Regions from separate parts of the Mesorhizobium sp. WSM4820 genome, predicted to be linked through region 2. Evidence: predicted binding sites of a transcription regulator. Region 2 holds the regulator's gene; each other region holds the start of a gene.
What was found. Region 2 encodes LexA, which represses DNA repair genes until DNA is damaged. Its sites were predicted from a motif close to TGTTCNNNNTGTGTTCNG; they were not measured.

Region 1 (3,438 bases), on a different contig from region 2:
AGGCGCCAGCGCCACCGCCGGAAAGCTCTTGCCGCCGTTCTGCACGTAAAGCCGCGAAAACAGAATATGGCCGACCACCTGTCCATCATCTTCCGCCACCAGTTCGACGACGGCATCGCCGCCGCTGACCAGCGCGTCGACCAGGCCGGCCTCCGCCTGCTGGCCGAATGCGTGTTCCTCGACCAGGCGGATCGCCTCGCGGTCCCGCGGCGTTGCCGCGCGTATCGACATCATGCTCATGAGAATTTCGTTCCTTTTTCGAGCTTGGCCCCGCGCAGAAACTCCTGCGCGGCAATGGGCCTTCCGCCCGCACGTTGAACTTCGACCAACCTGATCGCGCCTGACCCGCAGGCGACCGTCAGCCGGTCGTCGAGAATTCCTCCCGGCTCGCCGGCGCCTTGCGAAAGCGTCGAGCGAAGCAGTTTCAGCCGCTCCAGGCGGCCGGCAATTTCGATCTCGCACCATGCGCCGGGAAAGGGCGACAGGCCGCGAATATGATCGTGGACCTCGCCAGCAGGCCGCGTCCAGTCCACGCGCGTCTCCGCTTTATCGATCTTTTTGGCATAGGTCACCCCCTCCGTCGCTTGTGCGGTAAAAGTCAGGGCATCCCGTTCCAAACGAGCCAGCGCTTCCGCCATCAGCGCGGCGCCAATGTGCATCAGCCGATCATGCAGTTCGCCGGCCGTCATATTGGGGCCGATGGCGCATTTTTCGGCCATCGCCACCGGGCCGGTGTCCAGGCCCTCTTCCATCATCATCACCATCATGCCTGTCTCGGTATCGCCGGCCATGATGGCGCGCTGGATAGGGGCGGCGCCGCGCCAGCGTGGCAACAGCGACGCGTGACCATTGAGGCAGCCGAGCCGCGGCGCCTCGAGAATGGGTTTGGGCAACAGCAATCCATAGGCGACGACGACGGCGACATCGGCCCGCAAGGCGCGGAACGCCTGCTGCTCGGTCTCGTTCTTCAGCGACACCGGCGTCCGCACCTCGAGGCCCAGCCGCTCGGCCTCTCGCTGCACCGGCGACGGCGTCAGTTCCAGCCCGCGGCGACCGGCGGCGCGCGGCGGCTGAGTGTAGACGGCTCCAATCTCATGTCCGGCATCCGCGACCGCCCGCAGCGTCGGCACCGAGAATTCGGGCGTACCCATGAAGATGACGCGCAAGGGCATTTTGTTCCGGGTCCGGTCTTCGTCTGGCGTTAAGTCGGCTCAGTCGAAGTCGCGAACTTTGCGGGTCGGCGACCGAAGTCGCGTTTCCTTTCTGCTTCGATTTCGTTCATGATCTTGGCGAATTCATCGCCAATTGCGTTTTCAGCAGCGAAAGTCGCGCGAATAGCGTCCCATGCCGAAAGACCCGGCTCCAGCCTGGCTTGCGTTTCGGCGACCATGCCTTCGCGCAGAAGAGCTATCGCCTTGCCCGACAGGCTCTGGCCGCTCTTACGCGCTGCCTGCTCGATTTCCCGCTTCAAGGGTTCGGGAATATTTCTGATCAGCATGTCGCTCATCGGCGTCTCCATTTCCTGATCTGGAACAGGGTAGAGGGGCGCTGTCCCGCCAACATCTTCGAAAGGTTCAGCATCAAACTGCGCGAGTATCGCCCTATCCCACTAACTTGCCCGGCGCCTTGCTGCCTGATGGTTTGTCCCTGGCGAGCTTCTTGAACTTCTTCACCACCATGTCGCGCTTCAGCTTCGAGATGTGGTCGATGAACAGAACGCCGTTGAGATGGTCGATTTCGTGCTGCAGGCAAGTCGCCATCAGCCCTTCGGCCTCGATCTCCTGCAGTTTGCCGTCGCGATCGAGATATTTCACCCGCACGGCGGCAGGGCGCTCGACCTCGGCATAGTAATCCGGGATCGACAGGCACCCCTCCTCGTAGACCGAGCGCTGATCGGCGCTCTCAAGAATCTCGGGATTGATGAAGACATGCGGCGCCGGCGGCTCGTCTTCCTTGGCGAGGTCGATCACCAGCATGCGCAGCGGTTCGCCGATCTGGATCGCCGCCAGACCAATGCCCGGCGCATCATACATCGTGTCCAGCATGTCATCGGCCAGTTTGCGCAAAGCGCCGTCGACGCGCTCGACCGGTTTCGAAACCTGGCGCAGGACGGGATCGGGAAGGATGATGAGCGGCTTGATCGACATGGCGTCTCACCTAAGACCTCGCACGAAAAGCGTCAACCGGGGCATTTGCAGCGGCGTTCACGTTTTGATCTGTGTCGTCAGGCCGAATCATCTATGCTGTCCGATATGAACGACCTGACCACCATCCTGTCCGAACCGATCGCCCGGCTCGGCGCCACCACGATCACGCTCGGCCACGCGCTGGCATTCGGCGCGGTCCTGTTCCTGGGCCTGTTCGTGGCGCTCGTCGTCGCGCTCTGGCGCTCGGCCAAGGCGCGTGCGGTGGCTGCCGCGGAAGCCGCCGACCACGCCCGCGACGCCGAGGCGCGGATGGCCGGCATCCTGGCAAGCCAGGCCGAGATGCAGGGCCGCATGGGCGCCATCGCCGAAGTGTTCGGGGCGCGGCAGGCCGAACTCACGCAGTCGATCGGCCAGCGTCTCGACGCGATGACCGGCCGTCTCGGCCAGACCATGACCGAGCAGACGAAATCGACGCATGAAAGCCTCGCCAAACTGCAGGAGCGGCTGGCGGTCATCGATACAGCGCAAGGCAACATCCAGTCGCTCGCTAGCCAGGTCGTGCAACTTCAGGCAATCCTCTCCAACAAACAGACGCGCGGCGCCTTCGGCCAGTCGCGCATGGAGGCGATTGTCGCCGACGGCCTGCCGCACGGCGCCTATGAATTCCAGGCGACCCTGTCGAACGGCAGCCGGCCCGACTGCCTGGTGAAGATGCCGAACGGCGCGCCCGCACTCGCCATCGACGCCAAGTTTCCGCTGGAAGCCTGGAATGCCATCCGTGCCGCCGAAGGCGTCGATTTGCAGAAGGTCGCCGCACAAGCGTTTCGGCGTGATATCGAGGTGCATGTCCGCGATATTTCCGACAAATACCTGATCCAAGGCGAGACGCAGGACACCGCCTTCATGTTCGTGCCGTCGGAATCGGTATTCGCCGAGATCCACGAGAATTTCGAGGGGATTGTCCACAAGGCGCACCGCGCCCGCATCGTCATCGTCTCGCCGTCGCTGCTGATGCTGTCGATTCAGGTCATCCAGGCGATTCTCAAGGACGCCCGCATGCGCGAGCAGGCGCATCTGATCCAGGGCGAAGTCATCCGGCTGATGGAGGATGTCTCGCGCCTCGACGAGCGGGTGCGCAAGCTGCAGAGCCATTTCGGCCAGTCGGCCAAGGATATCGACGATATTCTCGTCTCGACCTCGAAGGTGACCAAGCGCGGCCAGAAGATCGAGGCGCTGGAGTTCGGCGCGCAACCGGCGGAAGGCGACGTCGGATCGGCGGCCAACGCGAAGA
Region 2 (3,438 bases):
CAAGAAGGGCGACGTGCTGGGCACGGCGCGCATCGCCGGCATCATGGCGGCCAAGAGGACGCATGAACTGATCCCGCTCTGCCATCCGCTGCTGTTGACCAAGGTATCGGTAGACATCGAACCTGACGCGACGGTGCCCGGCCTGAAGGTCACGGCGCTGGCCCGCGTCACCGGCAAGACCGGCGTCGAGATGGAAGCGCTGACCGCCGTCTCGGTCGCCTGCCTGACCATCTATGATATGGCCAAGGCGGTCGATCGCGGCATGGCGATCTCCGGCATCAGGCTGGTGGAAAAAACCGGCGGCAAATCCGGCGACTACAAGGCGGATGCCCAGGGGGCAGGCCAATAATGGCGCTGCTGGCGGTCGCCGAGGCGCTCGAGCACCTGCTTGCGGATGCTGCGCCCTTGCAGGCTGAAAGCGTCGCCCTGATGGATGCCGCCGACCGCGTGCTGGCGGAGCCGCTCATGGCGCTCCGCACCCAGCCGCCATTCAACGCGTCGGCCATGGACGGCTATGCCGTGCGGGCCGACGATGTCGCGTCCGTGCCCGCGAGACTTTCGGTGATCGGCATGGCGCCGGCCGGACGAGGCTTTGCCGGAACAGTCGGCCCGGCGCAGGCCGTGCGCATCTTCACCGGCGCGCCGCTTCCTGCAGGCGCCGACACCATCGTCATCCAGGAGAATGTCCGCGACCTCGGCGGCGGCATGGTCGAAGTGACCGCGCCCACGGTTGAAGGCCGCAACATCCGCCGCCTCGGGCTCGATTTCTCGAAGGGCGACGCGCTGCTGGAGAAAGGCCGCCTGCTTGATCCGGCGGCATTGTCGCTGGCGGCGTCGGCCAACCACCAGCAGGTCCGCGTGGTGAAACGGCCGCTGGTCGCCATCATCGCCACCGGCGACGAATTGCTGCCGCCGGGCAGCGACCTTGGCCCCGACCAGATCATCTCCTCCAATGCGTATGGCGTCGCCGCCGCGGCCCGCTCGGTCGGCGCCAGCGCACTCGATCTCGGCATCGCCCCCGACCGCAAGGAGGCGATCGCCGCGCTGGTGACAAAAGCCGTCGACGCAGGCGCGGACGTCATCGTCACGCTGGGCGGCGCCTCGGTCGGGGACCATGACCTCGTCCATGACGTGCTGACCGGCGAAGGCATGGCGCTTGATTTCTGGAAAATCGCCATGCGGCCCGGCAAGCCACTGATGTTCGGGCGGCTGGGCGCCATCCGCTGCATCGGCCTGCCCGGCAATCCGGTGGCCAGCCTGGTCTGCACGCAGCTCTTTCTGAAGCCGCTGCTGGCGCGGCTCGGCGGCCGCGCCTTCCGCCAGGACATGCGTCAGGCGCGGCTCGGCGCCGCCATGCCGGCCAACGATCTCAGGCAGGACTATGTACGCGCGGTGGTGAAGGAAGAAGCCGGCACGCTTGAGGCAACGCCGTTCAGTATCCAGGATTCCTCGATGCTCAGAATGCTGGCCGACGCCAACGGACTGGTCGTGCGCGAGCCATTCGCTCCCGCAGCCGCAGCGGGCGCCGCCTGCAGCGTGCTGATGCTACGCTGAACAAAACGTCAACACATTCATTAAACTTTAAATGGTTGCGGAACACAACTGGAACAGATAGTGTTTGTTCTGGGTTTGTTTTTCTGATTCTGTTGGGGGTCGCGATGCTGACACGCAAACAACATGAACTGCTGATGTTCATTCACGAACGACTGAAGGAAAGCGGCATTCCGCCCTCGTTCGACGAGATGAAGGAAGCGCTCGACCTCGCCTCCAAATCGGGGATCCACCGGCTGATCACGGCGCTGGAGGAACGCGGTTTCATTCGCCGCCTGCCCAACCGCGCCCGCGCGCTGGAGGTGCTGCGGCTGCCCGATTCGATCGCGCCGGGCCTCAATGCGGCGCGCAAATTCTCGCCGAGCGTCATTCAAGGCAGCCTTGGCCAGGGCGGGCTTGGACAGGGCGGCCTCGGACGGCAGATCAAGCCGGCACCTTCGCGCATGCGTGCCGCCGGCAATGACGACGACGTCGTTGCCACCGTCTCCATACCGGTGATGGGCCGCATCGCTGCCGGTGTGCCGATCGACGCCATCCAGCACCAGACGCATTCGATCTCGGTGCCACCGGACATGATCACCGGCGGCACGCACTACGCGCTGGAGGTCAAGGGTGATTCGATGATCGAGGCCGGCATCTTCGACGGCGACACGGTCATCATCCGCAACGCCGACACCGCGCAGCCTGGCGAGATCATTGTCGCTCTGGTCGACGAGGAGGAAGCGACGCTGAAACGATTCCGCCGCAAAGGTGCCTCGATCGCACTGGAAGCCGCCAATCCGGCCTACGAGACGCGCATCTTCGGGCCGGACCGGGTCAAGGTGCAGGGCAAGCTCGTCGGACTGATCCGGCGTTACTGAAGGGCAGGCTTCTGGGGTTTCTCGGCCCTGCGGTATGGCGGCAGGCCCCTCGCCTCGCGCGAAAATCGCCGCTGCTCATGCCAGGGCCTGTATGGCTGTCTGACGGCAAAACGGATTTCTGCGCGCGTCGTCGCCGATAGCGGATCGAAGAAGACGGCGGCACTGCCCATGCGAGCGAGCTGCCGTTTGGTGACGACGAGAACCAGCGGGTGCGGCAGGGTTTGTAATAGGCTGTGGCGTCGTCGATGACGATCAAATCCGCAAAGGCACAGGCCGGCCGCGCGGTTTTGCGGTTGTCGGCGAGCGCAATGAGCGCGCCGGACGGATGCCGGGCCAAGCACAGGCCGGCAGTGCAGGTGAAAGGCGCTCCCGGCGGCAGGTCGGCCGGGTCGGCGATGTCGAACTGCACATCTCCTTTTTCGAATGTCTCCGGCTCGACGATCGTTGTTGAAACCAGCGCATGTTTCCAGTTGTCGGTGGTGAATTCGTTCGAACGCATCCGGTTGACGGCAAGTTCGCCGCCGCCGATCGGCAGCGCCACCAGGTGCGCATCCTCCGAGATCAGCACGTCGGGGGTGCGCGTCTCGGAAATCGTCAGCAGGCCGGCGAGCGCAAAGGGAAGTGCGGCAAGCCGCAGCCACGTCGTCGCCATCGTGGCGATGACCAGGGCGACCGTCACCAGCAGAACCGATTGCAACGAAATCAGTCCGACTGCATCGATCGGCGAACGCTCCGAGATCCATCCCGAAATTGCGATCATCGCCGTCAGGCCCTTGCCCATCATGTAGAGGAAGGGGCCGTCGAGGCCGAAAGGCATTGACAGGGCGCTGAGGACGGCCAGGAACATGACGATCGTGACGATCGGCATGACGGCCAGATTGGCGAACAGGCTGAGCGGCGAGACGCGCTGGAAGTGCCAGATGGCGAAGAGCGCGGTGGCGCTGCCGGCAATGATGGAGGTCATTGCGATGGTGCCTGCCCCGGCGACGACCTTGCGCGTGACGAAAGCGGCCGGTGACCGTCGCTG
Region 3 (3,438 bases), on a different contig from region 2:
TCCAGCATCGGGATGCGCAGCGCCCTGGCGGTGTCGTGGATCTGGCGGATGGTGGCTTCGCCCAGCCCGCGCTTCGGCACATTGACGATGCGCTCGAAGGCGAGGTCGTCTGCGCCTTGCGCGACGACGCGGAAGAAGGCCAGGGCGTCGCGGATTTCGAGGCGCTCGTAAAAGCGCGGGCCGCCGATGACGCGGTAGTTGAGGCCAAGGGTGACGAAGCGGTCCTCGAACTCGCGCATCTGGAAGGACGCGCGGACAAGAATGGCCATATCGTTGAGATTGTGCTTCTGCCGCTGGTAGGCCTCGATGGTTTCGCCAACGGCGCGGGCCTCTTCCTCGGAATCCCAGGCGGCATGGACATGCACCTTCTCGTCGTCCTCGGCGATCTTTTCGGTGAACAGCGTCTTGCCGAAGCGGCTTTCATTGTGGGCGATGAGGTGGGAGGCGGTGCCGAGGATGTGCGCGGTGGAGCGGTAGTTGCGTTCCAGACGGATGATCGTGGCGCCGGGGAAATCCTTGTCGAAGCGCAGGATGTTGTCGACTTCGGCCCCGCGCCAGCCATAGATCGACTGGTCGTCGTCGCCGACGCAGCAGATGTTGACTTTGCTATCGCTCACGGCCGCGCGCGAGCTTCGCTCGCTGGCCTCCGCGGGGGCGGCCTGGCCGGCCGACGCCCGGTCGGGCTTGCGGCCTTCGGCCGTTCGCAAACCTGTCGACGTAGAAGTGCGTCCGGCGTCCGGCCGTTGCGCCAGCAGCCGCAGCCACATGTACTGGGCGGTGTTGGTATCCTGGTACTCGTCGACAAGGATGTAGCGGAAGCGCTTGTGGTATTCCTTCAGCACGTCCGGATTGGCGCGGAAGATACGGATCGGGTGGCACAGGAGATCGCCGAAGTCGCAGGCGTTCAGCGTCTTCAGCCGCTCCTGGTAAGCCTTGTAGAGTTCACGCCCCTTGCCGTTGGCGAAGGCGCGGGCGTCGCCCTCGGCAATCTCGGCGGGGCCAAGCCCCTTGTTCTTCCAGCCGTCGATCATCTGGGCGAACTGCTTGGCCGGCCAGCGTTTGTCGTCCAGTCCTTCGGCCTGGATGAGCTGCTTGATCAGGCGCACGACGTCGTCGGTGTCGAGAATGGTGAAGTCGGATCTGAGCCCGGCAAGTTCGGCGTGGCGGCGCAGCAGCTTAACTCCAATCGAGTGGAAGGTGCCGAGCCACGGCATGCCTTCGACATTGCCTTCGCCGATCAGCAGGCCGATGCGCTGCTTCATCTCGCGCGCCGCCTTGTTGGTGAAGGTGACGGCGAGGATCTGCGACGGGAAGGCCTTGCCGGTGGCGAGGATGTGAGCGATGCGGGTGGTCAGGACGCGCGTCTTGCCGGTGCCGGCGCCGGCCAGCACCAGAACCGGACCCTCGGTGGTTTCCACCGCCAGCCGCTGCTCGGGGTTGAGCCCGTTCAGATAATCGGGCGCATTGGCATGGCCGCTGCGGGCAGCCATGGCGCGCGCAGCAATGCCCGACGGGGCCACGGGCCGCGCGTTCGGTTCATCAAAAAAAGGCATATCTTCCGAAAAGCCGGACATCTCCCCCGAATGTAGTGATTCGGCAGCGAAAGGCCAGAAGTGTCTCCGTTTTGTTCTCTGTCCAGCGCCGGAACCTACAAATGGGTATATTTAACCCACCGACGTCGTGGAGCACTGCATGCTGGGCCTCACTGATCCGTGATTGGACCATGCAGCCCTCGACCCTATCTTGCGCGGCGGACATATTCCCGAAGCCGAGGAGAGCGCCATGACAAAACCGAGCCCTGCCAGCCCCGCCGTCAACAGACCCGCCATTACCCAGGCTATGATAGATGCGTATGACGAATACACGCATCTGACGCTCGACCGGCGGCGCTTCATGGAACAATTGACCAGGCTTGCCGGATCAGGTGCGGCGGCCGCCGCAATCGCGCCGCTGCTGGCGGCGAATTCAGCCCGGGCGGCGATTGTTGCCGAGGACGATTCACGCGTGACGGGCGAGGACATCAGCTATCCCGGCAGCGGTGGCGAGATGAAGGGCTATCTGGTCAAGCCGGCCGGCCAGTCCGGCAAGCTCGGCACCGTCATCGTCGTGCATGAGAACAGGGGGCTCAACCCGCATATACGCGATGTGACGCGGCGCGTGGCGCTGGAAGGCTTCGTTGCGCTGGCCCCGGATTTCCTGTCGCCGCTCGGCGGCACGCCGGCCGACGAAGACAAGGCGCGCGAGCAGTTTTCCAAGCTCGATCCGGCGCAAACCACTGCCAATGCGGTCGCAACGGTCGCTTTCCTTAGGGGCAGCGAGGATGGCAACGGCAAGGTCGGCGCGGTCGGCTTCTGCTGGGGCGGCGCCACGGTGAACACACTGGCTGCCAATGCGCCGGATCTGGCTGCCGCTGTCGCCTATTACGGCATGCAGCCGAAGGCCGAGGATGTGCCCAAGATCAAGGCGGCGCTGCTGCTGCATTATGCCGGACTCGACACCCGCATCAATGCCGGTATCGACGCCTTCAGGAAGGAGCTCGATGCAGCTGAAGTCGAGTACACGATCCATGTCTATGAAGGCGCCAATCATGCCTTCAACAATGACACGTCGGCGGCTCGCTACGACAAGAACGCGGCGGACCTCGCCTGGGGCCGGACGATCGCCTTTCTCAAGGAGAAGCTTGCCTGATCAGGCATTTGCCGGTTTGTGAAAAGCGACGCCGGCCACCACCAGCGCGATGCCGATGCAATCGGTTGGGCTGGGTATCTGGCGGAGCACAAAGACGCCGATCAGCGTGGCGGTGACCGGCAGCAACGACAGCATCAGCGCGAAGCTCGATCGCGGCAGCCGCGACATGGCAAGCTGGTCGCAGATATAGGGGATGACCGACGAGCAGATGCCGACGCCGATGGCGGCGATGAGCAGTGGCGGCGCCGTGAAAGCCGGCAGCGCATCGGTGAAGCCGATCGGCAGCACGATGAGGCAGGCGACCGCCATGGCGGCACCCAGGCCGGCGATGCCGTCGCCAGCGCCGGCGCGGGCAACGCGATGGCCAAGCATGATGTAGCCGACGAACAGCGCGCCGTTGAGGAAAGCCCAGAACAGGCCGATCGGGTCGCTTGACCATTTGACGTCGATCAGCAGCAAGGTGCCAGTGACGGCAACGGCAAGGGCTGCGAGATTGCGCGGGCTTCTGACGCCGAACAGCGCAACGCCGATGGTGCAGACGAACTCGATCGCCGCGACCAGCGAGATCGGCAGCCGGTCGAGTGCCAGGTAGAAGGAGCAATTCATCACGCCGAGGCAAGCGCCAAAACCGAGAAGCAGCAGCCGTGTCGGCCGGTCGGCGCGGGCGAAGACCGTCCACGGCCGGGTCAGCGGCGCGAAGACAAGGGCGGCCGCAACGATGCGCAGCCAGGCCATTCCGAGCACGCCGAC
Region 4 (3,438 bases), on a different contig from region 2:
GACAAGGGCAAATCCGGGTGACATGATTGCGGCATGGACAATGAACGCATTGCCGAACTTTTCGAAGGCCTCGGACCGGTCAGCATTCGCAAGATGTTCGGCGGCAAGGGCATCTATTTCGACGGCGTGATCGTCGCCATCGTGGTGCGTGGCGAATTGATGCTGAAAGCCGATGCCGAAAGCGCGCCCGAATTCGAGGCGGCCGGCTGCCGGCAATGGACCTATACGGGGTCGCGGCACGGCAAGCTGGTGTCGATGCCGTATTGGAGCGTTCCCGACAGCGCCTTCGACGATCCGGATGAGATGGCGGTCTGGGCGCGGCGGGCCTATGAAGCGGGGCTGCGGGCCGGCAAATAGCTGTGTCCGCTAGCCGCTCAGTTTAAGATAATCGTTTCAGGTCGGCGCTGCCCCTCCCCGTGAAGGACGGGGAGAGGGGTCGCCGGCGTCGCGGCCAAGCCCCTTCTCCCCGTCCTTCACGGGGAGAAGGTCCCGGCAGTGGGTTGAGGGGCGGCGCCAACATCCAGGATTTCATGCCAGGTCGCGCGCCTCGGGCACGAATGCCAGCGCCTCGGCAAAGATAGCGCTCGTGAAGGTGGCGCTCTCGACGGCGAGCATTGCTGCGCCAACGCCTTCGCGCAGCGCTGCGCCCAGCGTCAGGCCGCGCAGCAGGGCGGCCATCGTCGCGCCCGCCAGCGCATCGGCGGCGCCGACCGTGACTTTTTTCGGTGGCAGGATCGAGAAGGCGCCGGCCGCGTCGAAACCCAGCACCGGACCGTCACCAGCGGTGACCACGCCGCTTTTCAGGCCGGCGCGTCTTAGGCCGTCGACAATGCCACGCTCGTCGGCATCGACGTCGGCGCCGGTAAGCGCGCTGGCGTCGTGCCGGTTCATGAAGGCCATCGCCAGAAACTCAAGCACCAGCGTCAGCCGCGCCGCCTTGCTGGGCGAAACGGCAAGTGCAAACACCGGCTTGCCGGCGGCAAGCGCTACCAGCCGCTCGAGCGCCGCCGACGGCAGGTTTGCGTCGCAAAGGACTGCATCAGCGGTGCTGATTGCCTCGCGCACCTTGGCACGGCGGATCTGCTTGACAAGCGCCAGGTCGAGAGCGCCATGTCGGCGAGGCCGGCGATCAGCGCGCCGTCGCCGTCGATCAGCACTGTGTTGCTCGGCGTCGTGCGATCGAGGAACACCACGGAAAGATCGGCAATGCCGGCTGCAGCAATGGCGCGTGAAAGCGTATCGGCCAGAACATCGCCGCCCCGTACCGAAAGCAGCGAGCCGGAGACGCCGCGGCGCACGGCGCGGCGCAGCGCATTGAAGACGGCGCCGCCGACTTCCTCGCGCATCGTGCCGGGGTTCGACGCCGCCGGCACGAAGGCGCCCGAAACCTGGCCGCGCCGCTCGATATAGGCGCCGCCTACTGCCAGGATCGTCGGCGACTTCATCATGCCCAGTGAGATGACCTTGCTGCTGCCGGGTGGAGACTATTTTGTCCGGCGGAACCCGGCAACCGGAGGCGCGATTCGGAAGATGCCTTTGCAGAATCCTGCGGGTGAAGCCGGGATGCATCCTGGGTGAAAACACGAAACAAAAAAAGAACAGATCCGGATATTGTTGGTTTTTCAATCGGTTGTATCCCCTTGCCAATCGAGAACAAAAAAGGTACAAATTGATAGGGATTACGGATTGTCCGGCCTTCATTGACGACCAAGGGGTGATGTATCATGGCTCAGAATTCTTTGCGGCTTGTAGAGGACAAAACGGTGGACAAATCAAAGGCTCTGGATGCGGCGCTGTCGCAAATCGAGCGTGCCTTCGGCAAGGGCTCGATCATGCGGCTCGGCGCAAACGAGCAGGTCGTCGAGATCGAAACGGTGCCGACCGGTTCGCTTGGCCTCGACATCGCGCTCGGCGTCGGCGGCCTGCCGCGCGGCCGCATCATCGAGATCTACGGGCCGGAAAGCTCGGGCAAGACGACGCTGGCGCTGCACACTGTGGCGGAGGCCCAGAAGAAGGGCGGCATCTGCGCCTTCGTCGATGCCGAGCACGCGCTCGACCCGGTCTATGCCCGCAAGCTCGGCGTCGATCTCGAAAACCTCTTGATCTCGCAGCCCGATACCGGCGAGCAGGCGCTGGAGATCTGCGACACGCTGGTGCGTTCCGGCGCCATCGACGTGCTGGTGGTCGATTCGGTCGCGGCGCTGACGCCGCGCGCCGAAATCGAAGGCGAGATGGGCGATTCGCTGCCCGGCCTGCAGGCCCGCCTGATGAGCCAGGCGCTGCGCAAGCTGACCGCCTCGATCTCGCGCTCCAACACCATGGTCATCTTCATCAACCAGATCCGCATGAAGATCGGCGTCATGTTCGGTTCGCCCGAGACCACGACCGGCGGCAACGCGCTGAAATTCTACGCTTCGGTGCGCCTCGACATTCGCCGCATCGGCTCGGTCAAGGACCGCGACGAGGTCGTCGGCAACCAGACCCGCGTCAAGGTGGTCAAGAACAAGCTGGCGCCGCCCTTCAAGGTGGTCGAGTTCGATATCATGTATGGCGAGGGCGTGTCCAAGACCGGCGAGCTGGTTGACCTCGGCGTCAAGGCTGGCGTGGTCGAAAAGTCGGGCGCCTGGTTCTCCTACAATTCGCAGCGTCTCGGCCAGGGTCGCGAGAATGCAAAACTGTTCCTGCGCGACAATCCCGATACGGCGCGCGAAATCGAATTGGCACTACGGCAGAATGCCGGGCTGATTGCGGAAAAGTTCCTCGAGAATGGTGGTTCCGAAGGCGGAGACGATGGTTTCGAGGATGAAGCCGGCGCCATGTAGGCTTCGGCAGTGGCCGGAGTTTGGCCATGATTCCCGCGCATCACCTCCAGCCTATGTAATCGAGTTCTGTATTGTTGCGTTCGAACCGCCGGCCTAGCGCCGGCGGTTTGCGTTTCAGCGGTGGCGCCGAGATGACCGGCAGGCCGGCAACGAGATGACCGGCAAGCCCCGCAAATTGGCCCAATTCCGTGTTTCTGGACAGGGTGCAACGCGGCGGCTAAAAGGCCATGTCCATTTGCCGTCGGCCGCGCCGGCGGCTCTCTCTAAAGCTAAAAGGCAGTGTCATTCATGAGTGGCGTGAACGAGATCCGGTCGACATTCCTCGACTATTTCCGCAAGGAGGGTCACGAGGTCGTCGCGTCAAGCCCGCTGGTGCCGCGCAACGACCCGACACTGATGTTCACCAATGCCGGCATGGTGCAGTTCAAGAACGTTTTCACCGGCCTGGAAAAGCGACCCTATTCGCGTGCCACGACGGCTCAGAAGAGTGTTCGCGCCGGCGGCAAGCACAACGACCTCGACAATGTCGGCTACACCGCGCGCCACCTGACCTTCTTCGAGATGCTCGGTAATTTCTCGTTCGGCGACTATTTCAAGGAGCGCGCCATCGAGCTTG

Region 1: the regulator LexA is predicted to act here: its motif matches at 2,202-2,219, upstream of AC0L2R_RS05050 (DNA recombination protein RmuC).
Region 3: the regulator LexA is predicted to act here: its motif matches at 1,615-1,632, upstream of AC0L2R_RS11970 (ATP-dependent helicase).
Region 4: the regulator LexA is predicted to act here: its motif matches at 1,584-1,601, upstream of recA (recombinase RecA).

Annotation. Positions count from the first base shown of each region.
Region 1 is NZ_JBVVQN010000002.1:342,902-346,339, forward strand. It holds gene AC0L2R_RS05030 (GNAT family N-acetyltransferase) at 1-240, opposite strand, end outside; gene fmt (methionyl-tRNA formyltransferase) at 237-1,172, opposite strand; gene AC0L2R_RS05040 (plasmid stabilization protein) at 1,202-1,507, opposite strand; gene def (peptide deformylase) at 1,602-2,147, opposite strand; gene AC0L2R_RS05050 (DNA recombination protein RmuC) at 2,253-3,438, shown strand, end outside.
Region 2 is NZ_JBVVQN010000004.1:108,390-111,827, forward strand. It holds gene moaC (cyclic pyranopterin monophosphate synthase MoaC) at 1-349, shown strand, start outside; gene AC0L2R_RS08570 (molybdopterin molybdotransferase MoeA) at 349-1,554, shown strand; gene lexA (transcriptional repressor LexA) at 1,659-2,411, shown strand; partial or broken gene AC0L2R_RS08580 (ComEC/Rec2 family competence protein) at 2,405-3,438, opposite strand, start outside.
Region 3 is NZ_JBVVQN010000006.1:76,935-80,372, reverse strand. It holds gene AC0L2R_RS11970 (ATP-dependent helicase) at 1-1,574, opposite strand, end outside; gene AC0L2R_RS11965 (dienelactone hydrolase family protein) at 1,783-2,688, shown strand; gene AC0L2R_RS11960 (EamA family transporter) at 2,689-3,438, opposite strand, start outside.
Region 4 is NZ_JBVVQN010000001.1:274,201-277,638, forward strand. It holds gene AC0L2R_RS01355 (TfoX/Sxy family protein) at 34-357, shown strand; partial or broken gene AC0L2R_RS01360 (carbohydrate kinase family protein) at 529-1,448, opposite strand; gene recA (recombinase RecA) at 1,725-2,822, shown strand; gene alaS (alanine--tRNA ligase) at 3,111-3,438, shown strand, end outside.